Regions from separate parts of the Vibrio sp. KUL70 genome, predicted to be linked through region 2. Evidence: riboswitches for the same ligand, from Rfam matches in the RefSeq annotation. Region 2 holds a riboswitch; each other region holds the start of a gene.
The links. A riboswitch is a leader RNA that binds a small molecule or an ion and turns the genes downstream of it on or off. The one in region 2 is predicted to bind thiamine pyrophosphate.

Region 1 (7,530 bases), on a different replicon from region 2:
TACGTCGAGCCTTTTGAGCTGCCAAAAAGCCAATAGCATCAAAAGCGCAACACCGATGAAGACGTTATGAATGGTCGCCAGCAACATGATAGCCCCTGAAAGAACTGGCCCAACGGTTTCCATAAAACTGCCCAAGGAGCTCATTCGAGCTGTCGCCACATTTTGAGTTTCATGGGAAAGCGCGCTTTTCTGAATCGACATACGCGCATTATGGTAGCCGTAGTTAAACGCCATCATTAAGAACGCACATGGAAACAGAACCCATAATGGCTCTGCTAGGAACTCAACCGCCAGGAACGAGATAAACACCGTTATAGCCTGACCAAGTAACATGCTCAGCGACCACTGCTTTTTATCACTGCGATCAACCCACACGCCAATAAATAGAGCCAGCAATAGATTGGGCAGAAACTCCATGGCTCTCATCCAACCCATCCACTCAGAGGACTGGGTCAATTCATACACTAACAACGGTAATGCAAGTGTGTAGATTTGGCTTGCAAAGCTAACAAACAGAGCACTGCTAAATAGTGTAACGAAGGTTCTATTCTTCCAGATAGAGCCATGAGACTCAGCTAACGTATTCATCTAAATATCCTTTTTATTTTTTGTAACACGGCTATTATTTGAAAATAAAAGATGAAGAAAAATAGAAATATAATTTTAGGATTTCACCTTTATGCGCTATTGGTTAGCTTTGGTATTTTTGCGAGATTTTGGATTTGAGATAGGTCGATGGACACCGATTTCATTGGATGACATTACGAAAGCGTTGAACTGCACACGTCGTAACGCTCAGTTGGTCATCAAAAGGCTGGTGGAAGAGTCGATCATCGATTGGAAATCGGGTGTTGGCAGAGGTAATTTGCCTCAACTTCTCCTTAAAGAGTCGGTACACACCACATTAATCGAACAGGCTAAGTTTTGGATGAATGAGGGAAAAGCTGATCAGGCGTTGAACCTAATAAGAAGTAAAGATCGTGATCAGTTTATTGCCGAGTTTGTGAGTCAATACCAACAGCAAGATAGCAATCGAGACATCCTCATGATCCCTTTTTATCGAGCGACCCACAGCTTGATCCCTTGTGAAATATCTAGACGTACTGAACGGCACATTGCTGACTACCTCTATGCGAACCTGTTGCGCTTCAATAGAGATACAAGCCAGTTGGAGGGGGATCTCGCACAAACTTGGGTGCATACAGGTGATACGCTGAAGGTTCGACTGCGTAAATCACTTAAGTTCTGGGACGGCTCTGCACTTACCGCATATGATGTGAAGAAAGCTTATGAGTCGATCATCTCGTCAAACTCGGTGAGTCGAGGTCTGTTCTTACTCATTGATGAGTTTTCTGTGGTCGACGAGCACAACTTACGAATCCGCTCTAAGCGTTTGTCTCACTATCTGCCAAGGTTGATGGCGCATGGCGCGTTATCCGTTTCCAAATTGAACAGCGACGGCTCGATAGTCGGAAGTGGAGCGTTTCGATTGGCAGAGCAAACCGATTATCGAACGCTACTGACTGCGTCTCCTCATTATCATGGCTATCGACCTTGGCTAGATGGCGTAGAAATCTGGAACATGGGCTTATCTGCAAATGATTTTCAAATGCATTGCGATATTGTGCATGGCAGCTCTGCCCCGGATATTGCTGATGAATTCACACAGGTACAACAGTGGGAAGAGGGCTGTATCTACGCTTGTTTAAACAGTGCAAACAACGCATGGATGACGTTGGCAAAGCATCGTCGATACATCCAACAGTTGCTGCAATTCTTGCCGATGAATGGTGTGAGAGACACTATGATTTATCGACGAGCCTCAGGAATGACAAGCCTTGAACCCTTAAAACTTGGTAAAGCAGTGGACTTGTCTTTCGCGAATCAGGTACCGCTTGAGGTGTTAACTTATCAGCTGCCTGGGCATATTGAAGCGGCTGAAAACATCACTGAGCTGCTGTGTCAGTATGGTTTAAACTCAAACCTCACCGTACTGCCATACCCTGAATTTGACCAACTCGAGCGACAATCGAGAGCGGATATTATTGTTTCTGGTGAGGTGTTTGGTGAACATAAAGAGAGTTCCTGGCTCGGATGGTTGTTGTGCACTAACACCGTGACGGCGACTCTGAATAAGCAATCAAAGACTTGGTTCGAACAGCAAGTCTTTGATAATTTGGCTCAATCTGATGAAAGTAAGCGTGTACAAGGTTATCAGCGAATTGAGCGCGAATTGATTCGAAAAGCGATCTATATTCCTCTTTTTCAATGCGCGCAAGATATGAGAATCTCTCATAAGGTGAATGCGATGGATCTTCTTACTAATGGCTGGATCGACTTCAATCAGGTTGTTTTTGAAGGCCGTTAAAGGAGAACAAATCTAGAGTAGATAAAGTCGTTTGCCGTTATTGGCGAGGTAGAAACCGAATTGAGGCGCACAACGACGAGCTCGAAGTGTTGATTAAAGATAAGAGATAAAAAGTGAACAACGCAAAATACCTGACGAATTTGCGCACAAAAACGATTTCGTTCACGCTTTAGTAAATAATAATCTGCAAAATGATTACCTCACTCTCAAGAGTGCTGTTAGTATGGACGCAAATAGTCGGGGGGCAATTACACCATGTTGTATTTGCTGAGATCGAATTTCGAGACCCGTTGAACCTGATTCAGTTAGTACTGGCGTAGGGAACTATTGATACTAAAACCTATGCGGTACCGACTTTCATTCCATCGATCCTTCGATCTCTGGTGCCTGCCATCTCGGTTTTAGTTCAGTTCTCCTGCGTCTTTTAGATGGTAGGAGCGACCATGACACAGCATTCCAGCACCCAAATCGACACTCAGTCCATTTCTTCAAGCACTCCAATTGTGTTAACCATTGCGGGTTCAGACAGTGGCGGCGGCGCGGGTATTCAAGCCGATATCAAAGCCATGTCTGCGACCGGTAGTTTTGCATGTTCAGTGATCACTGCAATCACGTCGCAAAATACACAAGGTGTTTCCGCCATCTTTCCGATTCCATTAGATCATGTTGCAAGCCAGCTTGATGCAGTATTCAGTGACCTGAACGTCGTTGCGGTCAAAGTCGGCATGTTGGCAGATTCAAACATCATCAAGGTTGTAGCGGATAAGATTAAGCAGTATCAACCCAAACATCTGGTTATTGACCCAGTAATGGTTGCGACCAGTGGCGACTTGTTGCTTGAGCAGTCAGCCATCAGTACCTTGAAAGAAACGCTTATTCCACTTGCCGACATCATTACACCTAACTTGCCGGAAGGTGCTGCATTGACTGGGAAACCTGTTCCTGAAAGCGAAGCCGACATGCAAGATATGGTTGAAGAACTTCGCGCGTTGGGTGCGAAAGCAGTGCTGTTGAAAGGTGGCCACTTAGAGCAAGACGAAAACAGCAATGACCTAATGATTTTGCCAACAAGCACTGCTCTCATCAGCGCAAAACGCTTCCCAACCAAGAACACTCACGGAACGGGATGCACGCTTTCTTCTGCTATCGCCTCTTACCTTGCGCAAGGGAATGAGCTGACTCAATCCGTTGAGCTTGGTAAGCGCTATATCTCGGAAGCGATTGCCCACGCAGATCAGTTAAATGTCGGTCAAGGGCACGGACCTGTGAATCACTTCTACGCAGGTCATGCTGATGTCCGCTAAATCTTTTGGCGTTGAGATCACCAGCGCCAGCATTCGTTATCTCGATAACCAACAGTCGACGTTACAAGGCCTGAGCTTATCGATTCCTGCATCTCAATGGACCGTGTTATTGGGCAGAAGTGGCTGCGGGAAAACCACCATTTTACGTTATCTCGCTGGTCTATTGGGTGAGAACATTGAGTGGCAAGGTGTTGTGAAGACGAGTGATGGTCAATCACTAGAGGGCAAAGTTGCCTACATGGCACAGCAAGATCTGCTGCTGCCTTGGTTATCGGTGATTGATAACGTATGTCTAAGCCAGCGCTTTGCTGGGAAAGACACTCAAAGCTTGGAAGGTGCTTCGAGCGATGCAGACAACCACGAAAGAGCTTTGTCTTTGCTGAAATCGGTTGGGCTTGCTGATTACGCTCACGCTATGCCACAACAACTGTCTGGTGGCATGCGTCAACGTGTTGCATTAGCGCGAACGCTTATGCAAGACAAACCTATCGTATTGATGGATGAGCCTTTCTCCGCGTTAGATGCGGTAACAAGGCACAAACTGCAAACCTTAGCGGCTCACTTGCTGCAAGATAAAACCGTGGTCTTGATTACTCATGACCCACAAGAAGCGGTGCGCTTGGCACACAACCTTTACATGCTGCAAGGCTCACCCGCATCTGCTCAATCACTGCAAGTTCCGACAACATTGCCCCCAAGAACCATAGATGGTCAGTGCGCGAGCATTCAGCAGAAAATATTAGAGCAGTTGGAGCAAGACTATGCATAGTTCCCAAGCGCTAACCAAGCCTCAATCGGTATTGAACCATAAGGATCGCTCTATGAGCCCGTTACTGCGTGTCGTGATAAGCACCGCAATTATTCTGGGTTTGTGGCAGTTGGTGGTTGTGGTGTTTGAAATGCCGAGCTTTATTTTGCCAGCTCCGATGGAAGTGTTTAACAAGCTGCTTGAACGCTATGACGTGTTGTTGAAGCACACATGGGTGACCGCCCAAGAGATCCTGCTGGGGCTGCTACTTGGCTTATCGATGGGATTGTTCTTCGCACTGCAAATGTTGTTATTCGAACCGCTTAAGCGTTGGTTGCTGCCTATTCTTATCGCAAGTCAGGCTGTTCCTGTCTTTGCAATTGCGCCGGTACTGATGCTGTGGCTTGGCTACGGTATCGCTTCGAAGGTTGTGATGGCGGCGATCATTATTTTCTTCCCAGTGACTACGTGCTGCTACGACGGTTTACGCAATACCCCACGTGGTTATCTCGATCTGGCTCAAACTATGGGCGCCACCAAATGGCAAAGGTTACGTCATATTCAGCTGCCAGCGGCACTGCCGACTTTGGCATCAGGTGTGCGTGTGGCTGTAGTGATTGCACCAATTGGTGCGGTTGTCGGTGAGTGGGTGGGTTCAAGTGAAGGGCTTGGTTACCTGATGCTACAAGCTAACGCACGAATGATTATTGATGAGATGTTTGCTGCGCTATTTATCTTAGCTGTGCTCTCTATCTCACTCTACTTTGTCACAGACAAATTACTAAAAAAGGCGATCCCTTGGGAAAGCCACAACTAAACAAAATCTATAAAAATAGAAAGTTCAAAAGGAAAGGTTAATCGTGAAAAACAGTAAATTTATGAGCGCAGCTGCTCTAATGGCTTCGTTGGTTTCAGGTCATGTTATGGCAGATGAAACTAAAGTAACGCTAATGCTAGATTGGTTTGTAAACCCGAACCATGGGCCTATCGTGATTGCTCATGAACGTGGTTACTTTGAAGAGCAGGGCTTAGAAGTTGAAATTCAAGAGCCAGCAGACCCAAGCACCCCAGCCAAACTGGTTGCCGCAGGGCGCGTTGATCTTGCCGTTACATACCAGCCGAGCCTAACGATGGATGTGGCAGCAGGTCTTCCATTAGTGCGAGCCTCTACGCTTATCGCAACACCACTGAACACGCTAATGGTTCTGGACAATGGCAAGAATGATTCACTGGCCGATCTTAAAGGTAAGAAGATTGGTATTGCTATTGCGGGTAACGAAGAAGCGACGATCGGCACTATGCTAGCGCAGGAAAACGTTGCGTTTACCGACGTTCAAACCATCAATGTGGGTTGGGCACTCTCTTCTTCTCTGGCATCAGGCAAAGTAGATGCGATTTGGGGCGGCCTTCGCAACTTCGAAACCAACCAACTGGCTCTGGAAGGCTACAAAGCAAAAGCCTTCTTCCCAGAAGAGCACGGTGTACCTGCTTACGACGAGCTGATCTTTGTTGCTAACGCGAACAAACGTGATGAAGCGGCGATCAAAGCGTTCAACAAAGCGCTAGAGCAAGCGACGACCTACATCGTGAACCACCCAACCGAATCTTGGAAACAGTTTGTAGCTTACTCGCCAGACACTCTTAACAACGAGCTGAACCAGCGTGCATGGAACGACACTCTAACGCGTTTTGCACTTCGCCCATCGGCCGTCGATCTTAAGCGTTACGATGATTACGCACAGTTTATGTACGACAAAGGCATCATCAAATCATTGCCAAAAGCGGCTGACTACGTACCGACGTTTGAATAAGGAGCATTATGAAATATCAAGATTTAATCACAGCTTGTCAGCAAGATTGGCAGGACTATACCGAACATGAGTTTGTGCAAACGCTGGCTCAAGGTACTCTGCCTCAGCCGTGTTTTCTTCACTACTTGAAGCAAGATTTTCTATTCCTAAAACAGTATGCCCGTGCTTATGCGTTAGCGATTTACAAAGCCAATACGCTGGCGGATATGCGTCGTGCATTGCCAAGTGTGCATGCACTGCTGGATTCTGAAATTGGTCATCACGTGACTTACTGCGAGCAGTGGGGGCTGACTGAATCGGACTTAGAAAATGAGCCGGAAGACTTTGGGACTGTCGCGTATACACGCTATGTGCTGGATGCCGGTATGACGGGCGATTTGGTTGATCTCTACGCAGCACTGGCACCATGCTCTATTGGTTATGCAGTGATTGGCAAAGCACTGCTGGAAGACCCTAAAACAGTCTTGGAAGGTAATCCATACCGCAGCTGGATTGAGTTATACGGTGGCGAAGAGTTCCAAAGTGGCGTAGCGGCAGGAGCTGAGTATTTCGACCAGCTATTGGCGGAAATTGATATCAATAGCCAACGTGGACAGAACTTGATTCACATCTTTAAAACGGCGACACGCATGGAAGTGGCGTTTTGGCAGCAAGGACTTGATGCAAGCGATGCTGACTGCTTGTCTAAAGCTTGATTACTTTGCTTACAGTTTAACTGATTAAAAGAACTCTGAAGCCAAAAACAATAACCCCGAGTCTTATCAACTCGGGGTTCTTTTTATTGGTATAGATTCAACTGGCCGTGATTAAGGAACAAGCTAGGCGCTTTTAAAGCGGTCAACTTGGCTCTTAAGGTGATGTGCGACCTCAGTAAGATCGCTCGCCGCTTCCGAAATTTTAGCCACAGATTCTTGGTTACTCTGGGCGATGGTATTCGCGCCTTGAGCATTGTCACCTAGAGAGCGAGTTAGGCTATCTTGCTCATCGACCGAAGCTGCAATCTGGCTATTTGCTTGGTTAAGGTCTTGAATATGTTGGTTAATCACATGCAAGTTTTGAGAGGCCTGCTGCGCCTGCGTCGAAGCTTGAGATACTGTGCCATGGCTCTCTTTGATCGACTCGAGAGCGTCTTTAGCGCCGCGCTGCAATGAGGTGATCAAATCATTGATCTGGCTAGCAGACTCTTGAGTACGTTTCGCTAGAGTACGTACTTCATCTGCAACCACGGCAAAGCCACGACCTTGTTCACCAGCTCGCGCAGCCTCAATCGCAGCATTCAGTGCGAGCAGGTTTGTTTGC
Region 2 (7,530 bases):
GCTTATTCAATGCGCGTTCAACATCACTCGCTGTTTTGGCATAGATCGACATCGAAATATCATCCCAATTGAGCTTGTTAAACTGGTCCACGAAACTCATAGCTAATCCTCGTCGATTTGTTACATCTCATCTAAGAATGAAGTGAGTGGACTCGAAGCCACTGCGTGAGAGACCTTGCCGGCCAGACCAGACTCATACGCCATTCGACCAGATTCAACGGCTAACTTGAATGCTTTCGCCATAGCAACCGGATTGTTCGATGCGGCGATAGCCGTGTTTACTAATACGGCATCTGCACCCATTTCCATCGCACGGGCAGCGTGCGAAGGTGCACCGATACCGGCATCAACAACAACAGGAACGTTCGCTTGGTCAATAATAATCTCTAAAAAGTCATGGGAGACGATGCCTTTATTCGAACCGATTGGCGCTCCTAATGGCATTACCGCGGCACACCCCACCTCTTCTAAGCGTTTACACAACACTGGATCAGCATGACAATAAGGTAGAACAATAAACCCTTCACGAACCAACTGCTCTGCAGCTGCGAGTGTTTCGATAGGATCTGGCATTAAGTATTTTGGGTCAGGGTGAATCTCTAGCTTCAACCAATTGGTTCCTAGTGCTTCTCGAGCAAGCTGGGCAGCAAACACCGCATCTTTGGCATTTTTGGCGCCTGAAGTGTTTGGTAGTAGACTGACTCCAGCTTCAACCAAGGGTCTTAAGATGTCGTCTTGCTGATCGTTAACATCTACACGCTTGAGGGCCATAGTTGCAAGTTGAGAACCTGACGCTTGTATCGCCTCAGCCATTAAGTGGCTATTGGCGAACTTTCCGGTTCCGGTAAATAGTCTTGATTCAAACTTCTTATCTCCGATATGTAGCATGTCGTTATCCTCCTGCTATTGCTTGAAACAGAGAGATGCAATCTCCCTCACTAAGTAACGTGCTACCCCATTCACCGCGAGGTATCACCGTATTATTGATAGCGAAAACACACCCCATTTCGGGTAACTCAAATTGATGAATAATTTTCTGTAGATCGCTCTGATTAACGATTTGCTGAGGCTGTTCGTTAATGACGATTGTTATCATCTCACTACTTTCACTTGCCCCTTCAAGGTTTGCTCGTTCTAATATTGTCATTGCTCTTAATTCTCTTTATAACCTGTAACCCAGTGCTAACTACAAACCTGACAGCTGCTATCTTTTGTTATTGCTAGCTTCTGCCATTGCATTTTCAAACCATCAAATAGGTGCAGTTCGTTTGCTTTGACGTGGAATTTGCCTGTCGCAAGTTTTTGAATAGCGGCCAGTGCTTGGTAGTTACCCATAGTCCCAACCACAGGACCTACAACACCAGACTCGCTGCACTTCTGTGTCTGTATGAGTTCATCAAAAGGATACAAGCATCGATAACAAGCAGCTGATTGTTGTGACTCTTGGTGGTCAAATACTGCAAACTGGCCCTGCCATCCAATAGCGGCAGCAGAAACAAGCGGGGTGTTTTGCTCAAAGCAGGTTTGGTTTATCAATTGCCTTGTCGGCATGTTGTCACTACAGTCCAAGACCACATCCGCCAACATAACCTCAAGTGAAAGCTGACTGGGTTCTAAACGCTTATTGATAGTACGTACTTGCACCATAGGATTCAGTTCCGCTAATTGCTTTGCCGTTGCACTGGTCTTAGGCGTGCCTAGGTCTTGTTCACAATATATGACTTGCCTTTGTAAGTTACTGCTCTCAACAATGTCATCATCCACAATCACAAGTTTGCCGATACCCGCAGCTGCCAAATACAAACAAGCGGCACTGCCTAAACCGCCACAACCGACAACTAAAACATGAGATTGACCAAGCTGTGCCTGTCCATCCTCACCAATTTCCGGTAATGACACCTGACGTTGATAACGCAGGAACTCTCTATCATTCAGCACAGGCAACCCTCGGTTCACTTTGATTGTTGTTAGTGGACATTTCCTGCGTCGAACCCATTAGGTTGGCAAAGAAGTTGATCACCGACTGTGGGTCATTTGATAAAGTAATTGCGCGTACAACCGCAAGGCTCGATACCCCACACTCCCACACTTGGTCAGCATTGCTCTGATCGATGCCACCAATTGCTACTGTTGGAAAACCCAATTGTTGCTTAGTGCTCCCTCCAAAGGCGCCGTATGGAATGGTATCAATAAGCTTCTGATATAGAGCTAAACGAACCAAACCTTGTGGCTTAGAAGGCATCTCTTTAGTCGTCGTTGGAAATATATGACCTAAAGCGATGTAGCTCGGATGAATCTGCACGATTCGTAGCAATTCGTAGTAGCCATGTGTTGATAAACCAAGGCGAACCCCGGCTGAGCTTAACTGAGCAAGGTTTGATTGTTCGATATCCTCTTGGCCAAGGTGAACACCATAAGCACCATGCTTAATTGCTAGTTGCCAATAATCATTGATGAAGACTTGCGCATCGTATTGACGCCCCAATTCGATCGCTTTTTTCACTTGTTGCTCGAGATCTGCTTGTTGTGGGTTCTTAATCCGAAGCTGAATGGTATTGACACCCATAGGTAAGAGACGTTCAATCCACGATACATCATCAACAACCGGATACAGACCTAGGCTAGGCTTGGTCAGTGTGGCAAAACTAACGCTTTCGCCTTGAGCAGACCAGCCAACTTGAATACCTAAACGTTCATCTTCAAGAACAGGGGTTGGAAAAGCACTAAACTCAAATGCCCATACCTTAACAACATGATTTGAAGATATTGTACGAGTATCAAAAGCCGATGTTTCACGTGAAACATCCTCTGTCGGAGACATCATCGCGCGCGCTAGAGTTAACGCATCCTCGATCGGAAAGTCGAGTATCGATAGAGTCACGAACCAAGCCAAATGCAATTCTGGAGACACGTGCATGGCTAGGTGTGGAGGAACCGAAAGTGCTCTAACTTCATTATTTATAGGGTGACGCCAGATATCTAATTGACTGGAATTTTGAGCATCTCTCGAGTCTCTATCTGGAATACCAATGAATATGTCGGTTGACTCCTGATGACGACACTCTCTAACACTTAGCCTAGAATGATAGTAAAGCTTGTAATCTGAGACGTTAGAAGTCTCAACATTAGAGACAATGTCAGTTGAAAAGCTAGTAGTGTGTTGGTCATGAATGAGCTGTATCGATTGAGTTGGGCTCACACCCAACTCAACATTTTCGATACTAAAACCCTGCTCTTTCGCCAACAACAAACACTGCTGAACTAAGCCAGTTAGCTCAATCAATGATGACGGAATAAGGATTTTATTCATTAATCGGCGACCTCTGCAGTAGTAGCTGGATGATAGAGCTCAGACCCTGTTTCACGAAACTCTTGCGATTTTTGACGCATACCCTCTAATGGATCATCCAGCATCTTGATCGATATCGCTTGGTCAGCTGCAACCTGCTCTGTATCTTTGGCGTATTCGCGTACCTCTTGCGAGATCTTCATCGAACAGAATTTAGGTCCGCACATAGAGCAGAAATGGGCAACCTTGCCTGACTCTTGTGGCAAGGTTTCATCATGAAAAGCGCGCGCCGTTTCAGGATCAAGTGATAGATTGAATTGGTCTTCCCAACGGAACTCAAAGCGCGCTTTTGACAAAGCGTTATCACGTACTTGTGCACCGGGGTGGCCTTTGGCTAGGTCACCAGCATGAGCGGCAAGCTTGTAGGTAATCAGACCGGTTTTAACGTCTTCTTTGTTTGGTAAGCCTAAATGCTCTTTTGGTGTTACATAACAGAGCATGGCACATCCGTACCAACCAATCATGGCCGCTCCGATGCCTGAAGTTATATGGTCATATCCCGGTGCAATATCCGTCGTCAGTGGACCAAGAGTATAAAACGGCGCTTCATGGCAATGTTCAAGCTGCTCGTCCATGTTCTCTTTGATCATATGCATAGGCACATGACCAGGGCCTTCAATAATGACCTGAACATCGTATTCCCAAGCAATTTTAGTTAACTCGCCTAGCGTGCGAAGTTCGGCAAATTGCGCTTCATCATTAGCATCAGCAACAGAGCCTGGACGCAAGCCATCACCTAACGATAGAGCAACATCGTACTTAGCACAGATCTCACAGATCTCTCTGAAGTTTGTGTATAGAAAGCTTTCTTGATGATGAGCCAAGCACCACTTAGCGATAATTGAACCACCACGCGAGACGATACCGGTTACACGTTTCGCAGTCATAGGTACATAACGAAGTAGTAAGCCGGCATGAATCGTAAAGTAGTCAACACCCTGCTCAGCCTGTTCAATCAAAGTATCACGCATCACTTCCCAGTTTAGGTTCTCAGCAACACCATTAACCTTTTCTAGAGCTTGATACATAGGAACCGTACCAATCGGCACTGGGCTATTACGCAGTATCCATTCGCGCGTCTCATGAATGTTTCGCCCAGTAGAGAGATCCATCACGGTATCGCCACCCCAACGAGTTGCCCATACTAGCTTCTCAACCTCTTCCTCAATAGAAGATGACACGGAAGAGTTGCCGATGTTTGCATTAACCTTTACCAGGAAGTTTCGACCAATGATCATTGGTTCAGATTCTGGGTGGTTGATATTGGAAGGGATAATTGCGCGACCTTCAGCGACCTCTCTGCGAACAAATTCAGGAGTAATGTCTTTAGGCAGGTTAGCCCCAAAGCTTTGACCTGGATGTTGCTGAGTTAATACTTCATCACGGTACTGAGCCCTTCCCATGTTCTCTCGCAGAGCGATATATTCCATTTCTGGGGTAATGATTCCTTTACGAGCATAATGCATTTGAGTAACACATTGGCCATCTTTAGCACGTCGAATACGTGGTAGATTGCCGTAACGAAGCTCATCTAAGGTTTCATCTTCTAGGCGCTCTTTGGTGTAAACCGAGCTCACGTCATCGAGTAGTTCGGTATCGGCTCGCTCTTCAATCCAGCCCTCTCTCAGCTTCGGTAAGCCGTTATAAAGATCGATCTCATGCTCTGGGTCGGTGTACACACCCGAAGTGTCATAAACGCGAATAGGCTCATTCGGCTCAAAGATCGGCGCTTCTTTGGTGCCACCTATTAGGCTATCGGCTAAAGAGATTTCGCGCATAGGGACACGAATATCGGCACGAGAGCCTTCAACGTAAACCTTGGTTGAATTTGGGTACGGTTGTACCGAGAGAGTTTCAATAAACTGTTTTGCTTCCAGTCTCGCTTGCTTGCGATTCGACATAGCATTTTTCCTTGCTTCGTTATTCTAGATAATAAATTCGGATAAAAATGCTTGGCGGAAAGATGCGACAAGAGGGGCTGAACATAGGTATACCCAAATTGGGCAAAAGCGGCCTAATGTTTAGCTTGATGATAGGTCTGCTAGAGAGAATTCCAGCAAGGATATCTTCTCTTGTTCCCTTCGCAGGTATTAACCTGATCAGGTTCAACGGATCCCGAATGAACGGTCTCAGCCTTATGGCACTCCGACAAGTGAATTTAGTATATAAAATCGGCTTGGTTAAACCAAGCCGACCTGTGTGATTTTGATACGAATTTAGAGAACTAACTCTTAATTAGCAACTGAAAGCCAATCCAAGCTGCAGAAATACTCAATACCACATTTAGTAGCACATTAAGCCCCATCTTGAAAAAAGCGCCCTGTTGCATCAACAACACGTTATCCATAGAGAAGGTGGAGAATGTCGTTAATGCACCTAGAAAGCCTAACCCAATAATCTGACGCCATGGTTCGGTTGCTACCATCTCATTTTCGAATGCAGCGATCAGTAGGCCCATAATAAATGAACCGACGACATTCACTGTCAGAGTGCCGTACGGAAAGCCACGCCCCAATAGCACCACACACAACTCAGAAATTAAATAACGAGAACATGCACCAAATGCACCGCCGATAGCGATAAACCCCAAAATTGAAAACTGACCCATAATTCCCCCACATAAGACTTAAGGATATTCTAGCCTCACTCAATTTTTTTTCGAGAAAATTTGTGAATAAATTCCTTGGACACATTTCAACATCAAAACGTTACAGCTGTCACTTTACTTCAATGTAACCCATTAAACCTGTCTTCATATGTTCAATAACATGACAGTGATACATCCAGCGCCCCGGGTTATCAGCAACGAAAGCAGCCTTAGCACTCCCATTCTTACCAAGCAGAACAGTGTCAGTATGGAATGGCTCTCCGACTTTCTTACCATCTAGCTCTAGTACGGTAAAGGTATGGCCATGAATATGGATCGGGTGGTGATACTGAGTCACGTTCTTGAGATCGAAAATGTATGTCTTTCCAAGCTCTAACGTCGCAAGTGGCTCAGGGATATTACCCTTACTCATCCCTTCCCATGCGCGCTTGTTCGTCAGCCAGAATTTAGGCATCGACTTGCCATCTTTTCCTGCCGGACTGATCGCCCCCTCCCACTCAAACAAAAAATCGATTTCAGTAGCATTATCGAGATCTAGATTAGGAACCGGGTTGAGTGGTAAAGAAGGTAATACCTGCTCGGATGGCAAGTTCGAGTCCACGACTTCTAATGAACATAATGAAAATGGAAAACGTCCTTTCATCTGCAAGACATTTATAGTGGTACCTTTAGTCGGAGCCACAAATCCAATATCCACTCGCATGCCCGGACCAACCTTATGTTTCGTCAGTCGATAAGGCGCCTTTACAGGGTTGCCATCAATAGCAATAACCCAAGCCTCCACACCCTCGACCGCAATAGGATAAGTAATAGTATTGTCGACATTAGCGATTCGCAGGCGTGTTGTCGCGTTTTGCTTAATCAGGTATTTCGGCTCATGAACACCATTCACACTACTCCATTCCCCAGGGGTACCCATACGAGCACTCATTCTTGGAATCATCAGATCCTTCCACTGTCCTTGCTTATCAAGATGCCAATGTTTAAGCATCAGGGGTAACTCTTCATCAAAAGCAACGGGCTGAGACTCTTCAACAATGATCAGCCCTACTAACCCCATTCCTAGCTGTTTAACACTATTCATATGTGGGTGATACCAGAAGGTACCCGCATCTGGTGGAGTAAACTCATAAATAAAGGTCTCTCCAGGCATGATTGGAGGCTGACTTAGGAAAGGTACACCATCCATTTCAATCGGGATTCTTAAGCCATGCCAGTGGATTGTGGTTGGCTCTGCGAGCTTATTGGTGAAGCGGATAACAACCTTCTCACCTTGACGGCAGCGAATGGTAGGTGCTGGTATTTGCCCATCAAAGCCAAGTACTTTAGTCGTGTATCCAGGCACGAGCTCAGCTGTTGCAGGCTCTGCCGTTAGGTCGTATACATATCGCCCTTTTGCATCGACAGATTGAGTAACACTACAAGCAGGTAAGATTGATAACGCTGATATAGCAATAGAAGATTTAATAAACTGACGACGAGAAATATCCATGCTGTTCTACTCTAAAATTAACCTGTGCAAAATGTAACAGATTATTAATAACAATTCTCATTACGAAGTTAATTTTGAGTC
Region 3 (7,530 bases), 310 kb from region 2:
TGGGTAACTCCACCTCAATTTGCGCTGTACGATTTGGGCTCATATCCGGGCATGATATTCGGAAAGAAAAAAGTGCTTGGGGAGGTCTATATAGTGAGCGACTATGTTTTGGCTTCGCTCGATCGACTCGAAGATGTACCTACTGAGTATCGTCGTGAACAAATTGAGACTATATTTGGATTAGCGTGGGTTTATTTGTATCAGTATGATTTATCTGAGCAGCGAGAGATTCTTTCGGGTGACTGGTGTAAACGAGAATAAGCGTTTGAAGTATGAACCAGGGGTAAAGTTCTGACGTAGTGGTAAGAATCTCAATGAGTCTCTCTAGTAGGAGGAAACTATGAAATATTTAGCGTTGGTGTTTTCTGTTGTACTTTTCGGTTGTGCGCAATCTCCACCATCTACGTCGAATGTTGACGATTGGCAGTTGTTTGGTGAGCAAAGTGCGATGAAGGGGTACACGAAAAAAGATCAAGCGACATTGTCAAAGTCGGCAGAGTCAGCAGTTGGTCCTGATCTTTATGCTGCTTATGATAAAGGGTACGAGGCTGGTCGAATTGAATATTGCTCTCAGAACCCAAGATCCTTAGGCCGCAAAGGGGAGCAGTACTTTGGTATCTGTGATGATATCGACAAGTGGTTCCGTATTAAGTTTGAAGGTGGCGCGCAGTCTAAAATTGACCTTCGCTAAATCTTACCAAAGTTTAAATACAACAAAGCCAGTACACACGGGTACTGGCTTTTTAGTATCTGAGAAAATTAAGCTTTAAGCTTCGTCTCGGTTTAGCTCAAGGAACTCTTCAACTTTGTTTACCATATTCTTTGAGCCAACAAAGAATGGCACACGTTGGTGTAGTTCGGTTGGCTTGATGTCCATAATGCGCTGAACACCATCAGAAGCTACGCCGCCTGCTTGTTCCATGATGAAAGCAATTGGGTTGCACTCATATAGAAGACGCAGTTTACCGTTCGGGTGGCTTTGCGTACTTGGGTACAGGTAAATGCCGCCTTTCAGAAGGTTACGGTGGAAATCTGATACCAAAGAACCAATATAACGGGATGTGTATGGGCGGTTGTCACTTGGCTCATTCTCTTGGCAGTACTTGATGTACTTCTTCACACCCGTTGGGAAACGAATGTAGTTGCCTTCATTGATTGAGTAGATTTTACCTTCATCAGGGATCATCATGTTTTCGTGAGAAAGACAGAAAGTGCCCAGCGATGGGTCGTAAGTGAAGCCGTTCACGCCATTACCGGTTGTGTAAACCAGCATGGTTGAAGAGCCATAGATTACGTAGCCCGCTGCAACCTGTTTGTTGCCAGGCTGAAGGAAGTCTTCTTGAGTTGGTGGTGTACCGATAGGTGATACGCGACGGTAGATCGAGAAGATCGTACCTACAGACACGTTTACATCGATATTTGATGAACCATCTAGAGGGTCCATTAGCACTACGTATTTAGCGTTTTTGTTCAACTCTTTGTTGAAAGCTACCGCTTCGTCTTCCTCTTCGCTCGCTACACCACATACTTGGTCACGCGCTTCCAGAGCTGCTTTGAATTTGTCATTTGCGTACAGATCAAGCTTCTGTTGTGCTTCACCTTGTACGTTGTCGGTGCCGACAGCACCTGTAATGTCGACAAGACCCGCTTTATTGATTTCTCGGTTAACGATTTTCGCAGCAAGACGGATCGACGATAAAAGGGATGATAGATCACCACTTGCATGGGGAAAGTCACTTTGTTTCTCAACAATGAACTCACCAAGGGTGCGCATCTCAGACATGTTATTTCCTTAAACTTCTCTGAATAATTGGGGGATTCAAGCGCTATTGGGTTGCCTCTTGAGCGGGCATTATTCATCTAGTCGCTTACCCAGATTTTAAACTTAAGATCTTTTTAATGGTAATGAAGTAAGCGACACAGATCTCACTTAGAATGTCGACTGGATTTGTTTTGCATTGAGGCTCGCTTTTATTGGGCGATTCATGATAAGAAATGCACATAATCTTGATTAATAAAGCAGTCTTTTTGCCCGTTTTTGGAAGCGATATATGCATATTCATATCTTAGGAATTTGCGGCACCTTTATGGGTGGTGCAGCGGTATTAGCCCGTCAATTAGGTCACAAAGTGACAGGTTGTGATGCCAATGTTTACCCACCAATGAGCACACTATTAGAGTCACAAGGCATCGATATTATTGAAGGTTTTGACCCGAGCCAACTGGAGCCAAGACCCGATCTAGTGGTGATTGGCAACGCGATGAGTCGCGGTAATCCTTGTGTTGAATATGTACTAGATAACAACCTGAAATACACCTCGGGTCCACAGTGGTTACAAGAGTTCCTGCTGCATGACCGCTGGGTTCTGGCGGTTTCGGGCACTCATGGAAAAACCACAACAGCCAGTATGCTAGCGTGGATTTTAGAAGATTGTGGTTATGCGCCTGGATTCTTAGTTGGAGGGGTGTTGGGTAACTTTGGTATCTCTGCTCGACTGGGTGAAAGCATGTTCTTTGTGGTTGAGGCCGATGAGTACGACAGTGCTTTTTTTGATAAGCGTTCTAAGTTTGTTCATTACCACCCGAGAACCTTGGTAATGAACAATCTTGAGTTTGACCATGCGGATATTTTCGACGATCTGGAGGCGATTAAACGTCAATTCCATCACTTGATTCGTACTGTTCCTGGTAATGGGCGAATTTTTGCTCCTCAACAGGATCGTGCTCTTGAGGATGTATTGTCTCGCGGGTGTTGGAGTGAAACGGAATTTGCGGGTGAAGAGGCGGATTGGCGTGCTGAAAAGCGAGTCAAAGATGGCTCGCAGTTCAACGTGTTGTTCCAAGGTGAATGTGTCGGTCAGGTTGAATGGCCGTTGGTGGGGGATCACAACGTCAATAATGCTTTGATGGCGATCGCTGCCGCTAGACATGTCGGCGTGACTCCCGACCTGGCGTGTGAGTCTTTGGCCAAGTTTATCAATACCAAGCGTCGTTTAGAGCTAAAAGGGGAAGTGGCTGGAGTTACGGTATACGACGATTTTGCGCATCACCCAACGGCAATTGAACTTACTCTAGGTGGCCTACGTAATAAGGTAGGCAATAGTAAAATTATCGCCGTATTGGAGCCTCGCTCTGCTACGATGAAGCGAGGCGTGCATAAAGAAACCCTTGCCGATTCGTTGAAGCAAGCGGACCGCACTTTCTTGTTCCAACCAGATAACATCGATTGGTCGGTTCAAGAGGTCGCAGACGCTTGTCATCAGCCCGCTATTGTCAGTGACGATCTAGATTCTTTAGTCACGAGCATTATTGAGCAAGCGCAACCGGGTGACCAAATCTTAGTGATGAGCAATGGTGGTTTTGGTGGTATACATCAGAAATTGCTTGATGGATTGGCGGCCAAAGGTTAAATACACGCGTTCTAATCGATTTAAGAAGTACAAGAGATCATGACCAAACAGAGTAAAGCGATTACCCTCGCATTCACCGGCGCTTCTGGTGCCCCATACGGCTTGCGCTTATTAGAGTGCCTACTTGCCGCTGATTATCAGGTATACCTGTTAATATCGTCGGCTGCGAGAGTAGTGCTAGCGACCGAACATGATCTCAAGCTGCCTTCAGGCCCTGATGCGGCCAAAGCAGTGTTGGTCAAACACCTGAACTGCGATCCTGACCGTTTGGTGGTGTGCGGTAAAGACGATTGGTTCTCTCCTGTTGCTTCAGGCTCTGCCGCGCCTAAGCAGATGGTGGTTTGCCCATGTTCAGCAGGAAGCGTTGCATCTATAGCTCACGGTATGTCTGATAACTTGATTGAACGCGCTGCCGATGTCGTTATGAAAGAGCGCGGTCAGTTGTTGTTAGTGGTTCGAGAGACGCCATTCTCGACGCTACACTTGGAAAATATGCACAAACTCTCGACGATGGGAGTGACCATCATGCCAGCGGCTCCGGGTTTCTATCATCAGCCAAAATCGATCGATGACCTTGTCGATTTCATGGTAGCTCGCATTCTTGACCACCTAGGGATAGAGCAGGGTTTAGTACCAAGATGGGGCTACGATCAGCGTCATTAAGGCGAACTTTGTAGCTTATTGGTTAAAATACAATTACAATTCTGCTTACTCATCGGGGAGCTAACCATTCAAATAATGAATGGTGGCTGAGATCAAGTGTCAACTTGGGACCCGTAAACCTGAACCAGATAATGCTGGCGTAGGAATTGAGTTAGGCAGTACGTTTCCGTTGTCCTCCCTCAAGCCTGTGCCGCTCAGACCACGGAGAGCGTCCAGTGAAATTTGCATTAACCACTCTTGCTGTTACTACAGCGGCTTCTTTTTCCGCACTAGCGTCCGATAATACTCTTACGGTATATACTTATGATTCTTTCGCTGCAGACTGGGGCCCGCGTCCTGCTGTAGAGAAAGCATTTGAAGAGAAATGTGGCTGTGATGTGAACTTTGTTGCGCTGGAAGACGGAGTGTCAATTCTAAACCGCTTGCGTCTAGAGGGTGGCAATAGTAAAGCCGATGTGGTGCTTGGCCTTGATCAAAACCTAATGGCGGAAGCGAAGAAAACGGGTCTACTTTCCGAGCATAGTGTCGATACCTCTTCGGTAGTGCTACCTAATGGTTGGGATGACAGCACCTTTGTTCCTTATGACTTCGGTTACTTCTCATTTATCTACAACACAGAAAAGCTATCAAACCCACCTAAGAGCTTGAAAGAGTTGGTTGAACAGCGTGACGATCTCAAGGTGATTTACCAAGATCCGCGTACTTCAACGCCAGGCCAAGGTCTGATGCTGTGGATGAAGTCGGTTTATGGCGACGATGCAACTCAAGCGTGGAAGCAGCTTTCCAAGAAAACCGTTACTGTGACTAAAGGCTGGTCTGAAGCTTACTCTATGTTCCTTGAGGGTGAGTCAGATATGGTGCTCTCATACACGACTTCTCCGGCTTACCACATCATCGCTGAGAGTGACACGAAATATGCGTCTGCTGATTTTGCGGAAGGTCATTACACGCAAGTTGAAGTGGCCGCAAAAGTGAAAGGCAGCGATAATGAGAAGCTAGCTGATGAGTTCATGGCGTTCATTCTGAGTGACGAATTCCAATCAGCGATGCCGACCGGTAACTGGATGTATCCAGTGACGGATGTCGAGCTACCAAAAGGGTTTGAACAGCTGACGATGCCAAATAAATCCCTAAGCTTCACTTCTGAAGAAGTGGCTGAGAAGCGCAAGCCGTGGATTCGTGAGTGGCAAAACGCCCTGACTTTTTAATTAAGAGCCCGATGTTGGGCATTGAGCCTCTATTCCCATTAGAGGCTCAACATCGAGATAATCACTCTTTATGTTAAAGAATACACCTAAGGTGGGTATTTGGGTCGCGTTCACCATTACCGCCTTTGTGGTTTCATCAGTAGGGGCATTGCTAAGCAATGCCCCTTCTCTTGATATCAGCCAAGTATGGTCTGATCCATATTACTGGCACGTTACCAAATTCAGTTTTTATCAAGCAACGCTATCCATGTTATTGAGCGTTGTATTTGCGGTTCCTGTGGCACATGCCTTATCTCGCCGCCAATTCCCAGGTCGTTCCCTACTGCTAAGGCTGTTTGCTTCCACCTTGGTTCTGCCAGTATTGGTCGGCGTATTTGGTATTTTGGCCATCTATGGTAATAGTGGTTGGCTGGCGAAACTGCTTCAAGCTATTGATATGGACTTGCCATTTTCCATCTATGGATTGAATGGCATTTTGCTAGCGCATGTCTTTTTCAATCTGCCTTATGCAAGTCGATTGTTGTTACAAGCTTTAGATACGGTTCCGGTTGAGCAACACAAGTTATGTGCACACCTTGGAATGAGTCACTGGGATAAATTTAAGTGGGTTGAATGGCCGCGCCTTAAGCAGCAGCTGCCGCATGTGTGTGGTTTAGTCTTTATGCTCTGCTTTACCAGTTTTGCAACTGTGATGGCATTGGGCGGTGGTCCTAAGTCGACAACCATCGAGCTTGCGATCTATCAAGCGATTAAATTTGATTTTGATCTGCAAGCCGGTGCTCTGTTAGCGATATGGCAGATGCTACTCTGTGGCGTGTTGGCCGTGAGTATTCAACGCCTTTCTAAGCCTGTTTCTGTCAGCGTTGGTCAACTGTCTGAAGCGAAGTTTTTGGTTAAGGACACCTATAGCGCAAAAGCTTGGGACAGCTTTTGGATCATCGTAGCCTCATTACTGGTTTTACCGCCACTGTTGATGGTCATTGTGGGTGGCTTAAACAGTGAAGCGATGGCGGTGTTAACCAGTGAACCGTTTTGGCTAGCGCTATTTAACTCACTGAAAGTAGCGATTAGCGCGAGTGTGATTGCGCTTTTGGTTGGAGTGGCCATTTTGATGACCAGTCGAGCATGGCGCTTGCAAAACAAGTCATTTCGCGCCGATAAGATCGAATTGATAGGTACTATTATATTGGTGACCCCCGGCTTAGTGGTGAGTACCGGTATCTTCCTGCTGTTACGTTCGATAACCGATGTGTTTAGCTTAGCCTTTTTTGTTGTGATTGCCGTTAACAGCTTAATGGCGCTCCCGTATGTGATCAAAAACTTAGCTCAGCCGATGCTGCACGTTGCTCAGCAATATCAGTATTTGTGCGCGAGTTTAGGTATGAAAGGTTGGCACCGGTTTAAGCTGGTGGAGTGGCGAGCGCTGCGTAAACCTATGGCGCAAGCCTTCTCGATTAGTTTCATGTTGTCGATGGGGGACTTGAGTGCCATTGCACTGTTTGGCAGTGCCGATTTTAGAACTCTCCCTCTGTATCTATTCCAGTTACTAGGCAGTTATCAGATGGAGGCCGCTGCTGTGGTTTCAGTGAGCTTGCTGATGCTGAGCGTTGGCAGCTTCAGTTTAATTGAATTCTTATTTACTCGAACATCTAACCAGAGAGGTGCCTAATGTTAGTGATGCAAGATGTTGATTACCACTATCATCAGGAGCTGTTTCATTTTGATTTTATGGCTGAACAAGGTGATGTTGTTGCCTTGATGGGGCCGAGTGGTGCGGGTAAGTCGACCTTGCTGGCATTGATCGCGGGATTTATAGAACCGTCATCGGGCGCTATTTCGGTTTCAGGTCAATCGCTTGTTGGTTTGGATGCTTACCAGCGTCCACTTGCTATGTTATTTCAAGAGCACAATTTGTTTGCTCACCTTACGGTTAGAGAAAATATCGGCTTAGGGCTGCACCCAGGCCTTAAACTAACCAAAGCGCAACAACAGCAAGTACAACAAGCGGCAGAGCAAGTCGGTGTCGAACAGTATCTTGATCGATTACCGGAGCATCTTTCTGGTGGACAGCGTCAGCGTGTCGCATTAGCTCGGTGTTTTGTGCAGCCACACCCTATTTGGTTGTTAGACGAACCCTTCTCTGCGCTGGACCCTTTGTTGCGAGAAGAGATGTTAGCCTTGGTGAAACAACTAGCCGCGGAACGAAATGTTACGGTAATCATGGTGACTCACCATCTAGGAGATGCTCG

Region 1: linked by a shared signal. The riboswitch ahead of thiD (bifunctional hydroxymethylpyrimidine kinase/phosphomethylpyrimidine kinase) and the one ahead of thiC (phosphomethylpyrimidine synthase ThiC) in region 2 are both predicted to bind thiamine pyrophosphate.
Region 3: linked by a shared signal. The riboswitch ahead of thiB (thiamine ABC transporter substrate binding subunit) and the one ahead of thiC (phosphomethylpyrimidine synthase ThiC) in region 2 are both predicted to bind thiamine pyrophosphate.

Annotation. Positions count from the first base shown of each region.
Region 1 is NZ_AP045835.1:1,061,521-1,069,050, forward strand. It holds gene AC6I7V_RS18740 (MFS transporter) at 1-588, opposite strand, end outside; gene AC6I7V_RS18745 (ABC transporter substrate-binding protein) at 680-2,368, shown strand; TPP riboswitch at 2,597-2,708, shown strand; gene thiD (bifunctional hydroxymethylpyrimidine kinase/phosphomethylpyrimidine kinase) at 2,812-3,672, shown strand; gene AC6I7V_RS18755 (ABC transporter ATP-binding protein) at 3,662-4,441, shown strand; gene AC6I7V_RS18760 (ABC transporter permease) at 4,494-5,237, shown strand; gene AC6I7V_RS18765 (ABC transporter substrate-binding protein) at 5,299-6,231, shown strand; gene tenA (thiaminase II) at 6,240-6,926, shown strand; gene AC6I7V_RS18775 (methyl-accepting chemotaxis protein) at 7,050-7,530, opposite strand, start outside.
Region 2 is NZ_AP045834.1:3,034,129-3,041,658, forward strand. It holds gene thiH (2-iminoacetate synthase ThiH) at 1-100, opposite strand, end outside; gene AC6I7V_RS13655 (thiazole synthase) at 121-888, opposite strand; gene thiS (sulfur carrier protein ThiS) at 893-1,147, opposite strand; gene AC6I7V_RS13665 (HesA/MoeB/ThiF family protein) at 1,183-1,938, opposite strand; gene AC6I7V_RS13670 (thiamine phosphate synthase) at 1,928-3,310, opposite strand; gene thiC (phosphomethylpyrimidine synthase ThiC) at 3,310-5,250, opposite strand; TPP riboswitch at 5,409-5,507, opposite strand; gene crcB (fluoride efflux transporter CrcB) at 5,574-5,957, opposite strand; gene AC6I7V_RS13685 (multicopper oxidase domain-containing protein) at 6,067-7,449, opposite strand.
Region 3 is NZ_AP045834.1:2,720,988-2,728,517, reverse strand. It holds gene AC6I7V_RS12190 (gamma-glutamylcyclotransferase family protein) at 1-261, shown strand, start outside; gene AC6I7V_RS12185 (DUF2799 domain-containing protein) at 341-691, shown strand; gene fbp (class 1 fructose-bisphosphatase) at 767-1,783, opposite strand; gene mpl (UDP-N-acetylmuramate:L-alanyl-gamma-D-glutamyl-meso-diaminopimelate ligase) at 2,052-3,410, shown strand; gene AC6I7V_RS12170 (flavin prenyltransferase UbiX) at 3,450-4,073, shown strand; TPP riboswitch at 4,117-4,236, shown strand; gene thiB (thiamine ABC transporter substrate binding subunit) at 4,289-5,281, shown strand; gene thiP (thiamine/thiamine pyrophosphate ABC transporter permease ThiP) at 5,352-6,950, shown strand; gene thiQ (thiamine ABC transporter ATP-binding protein) at 6,950-7,530, shown strand, end outside.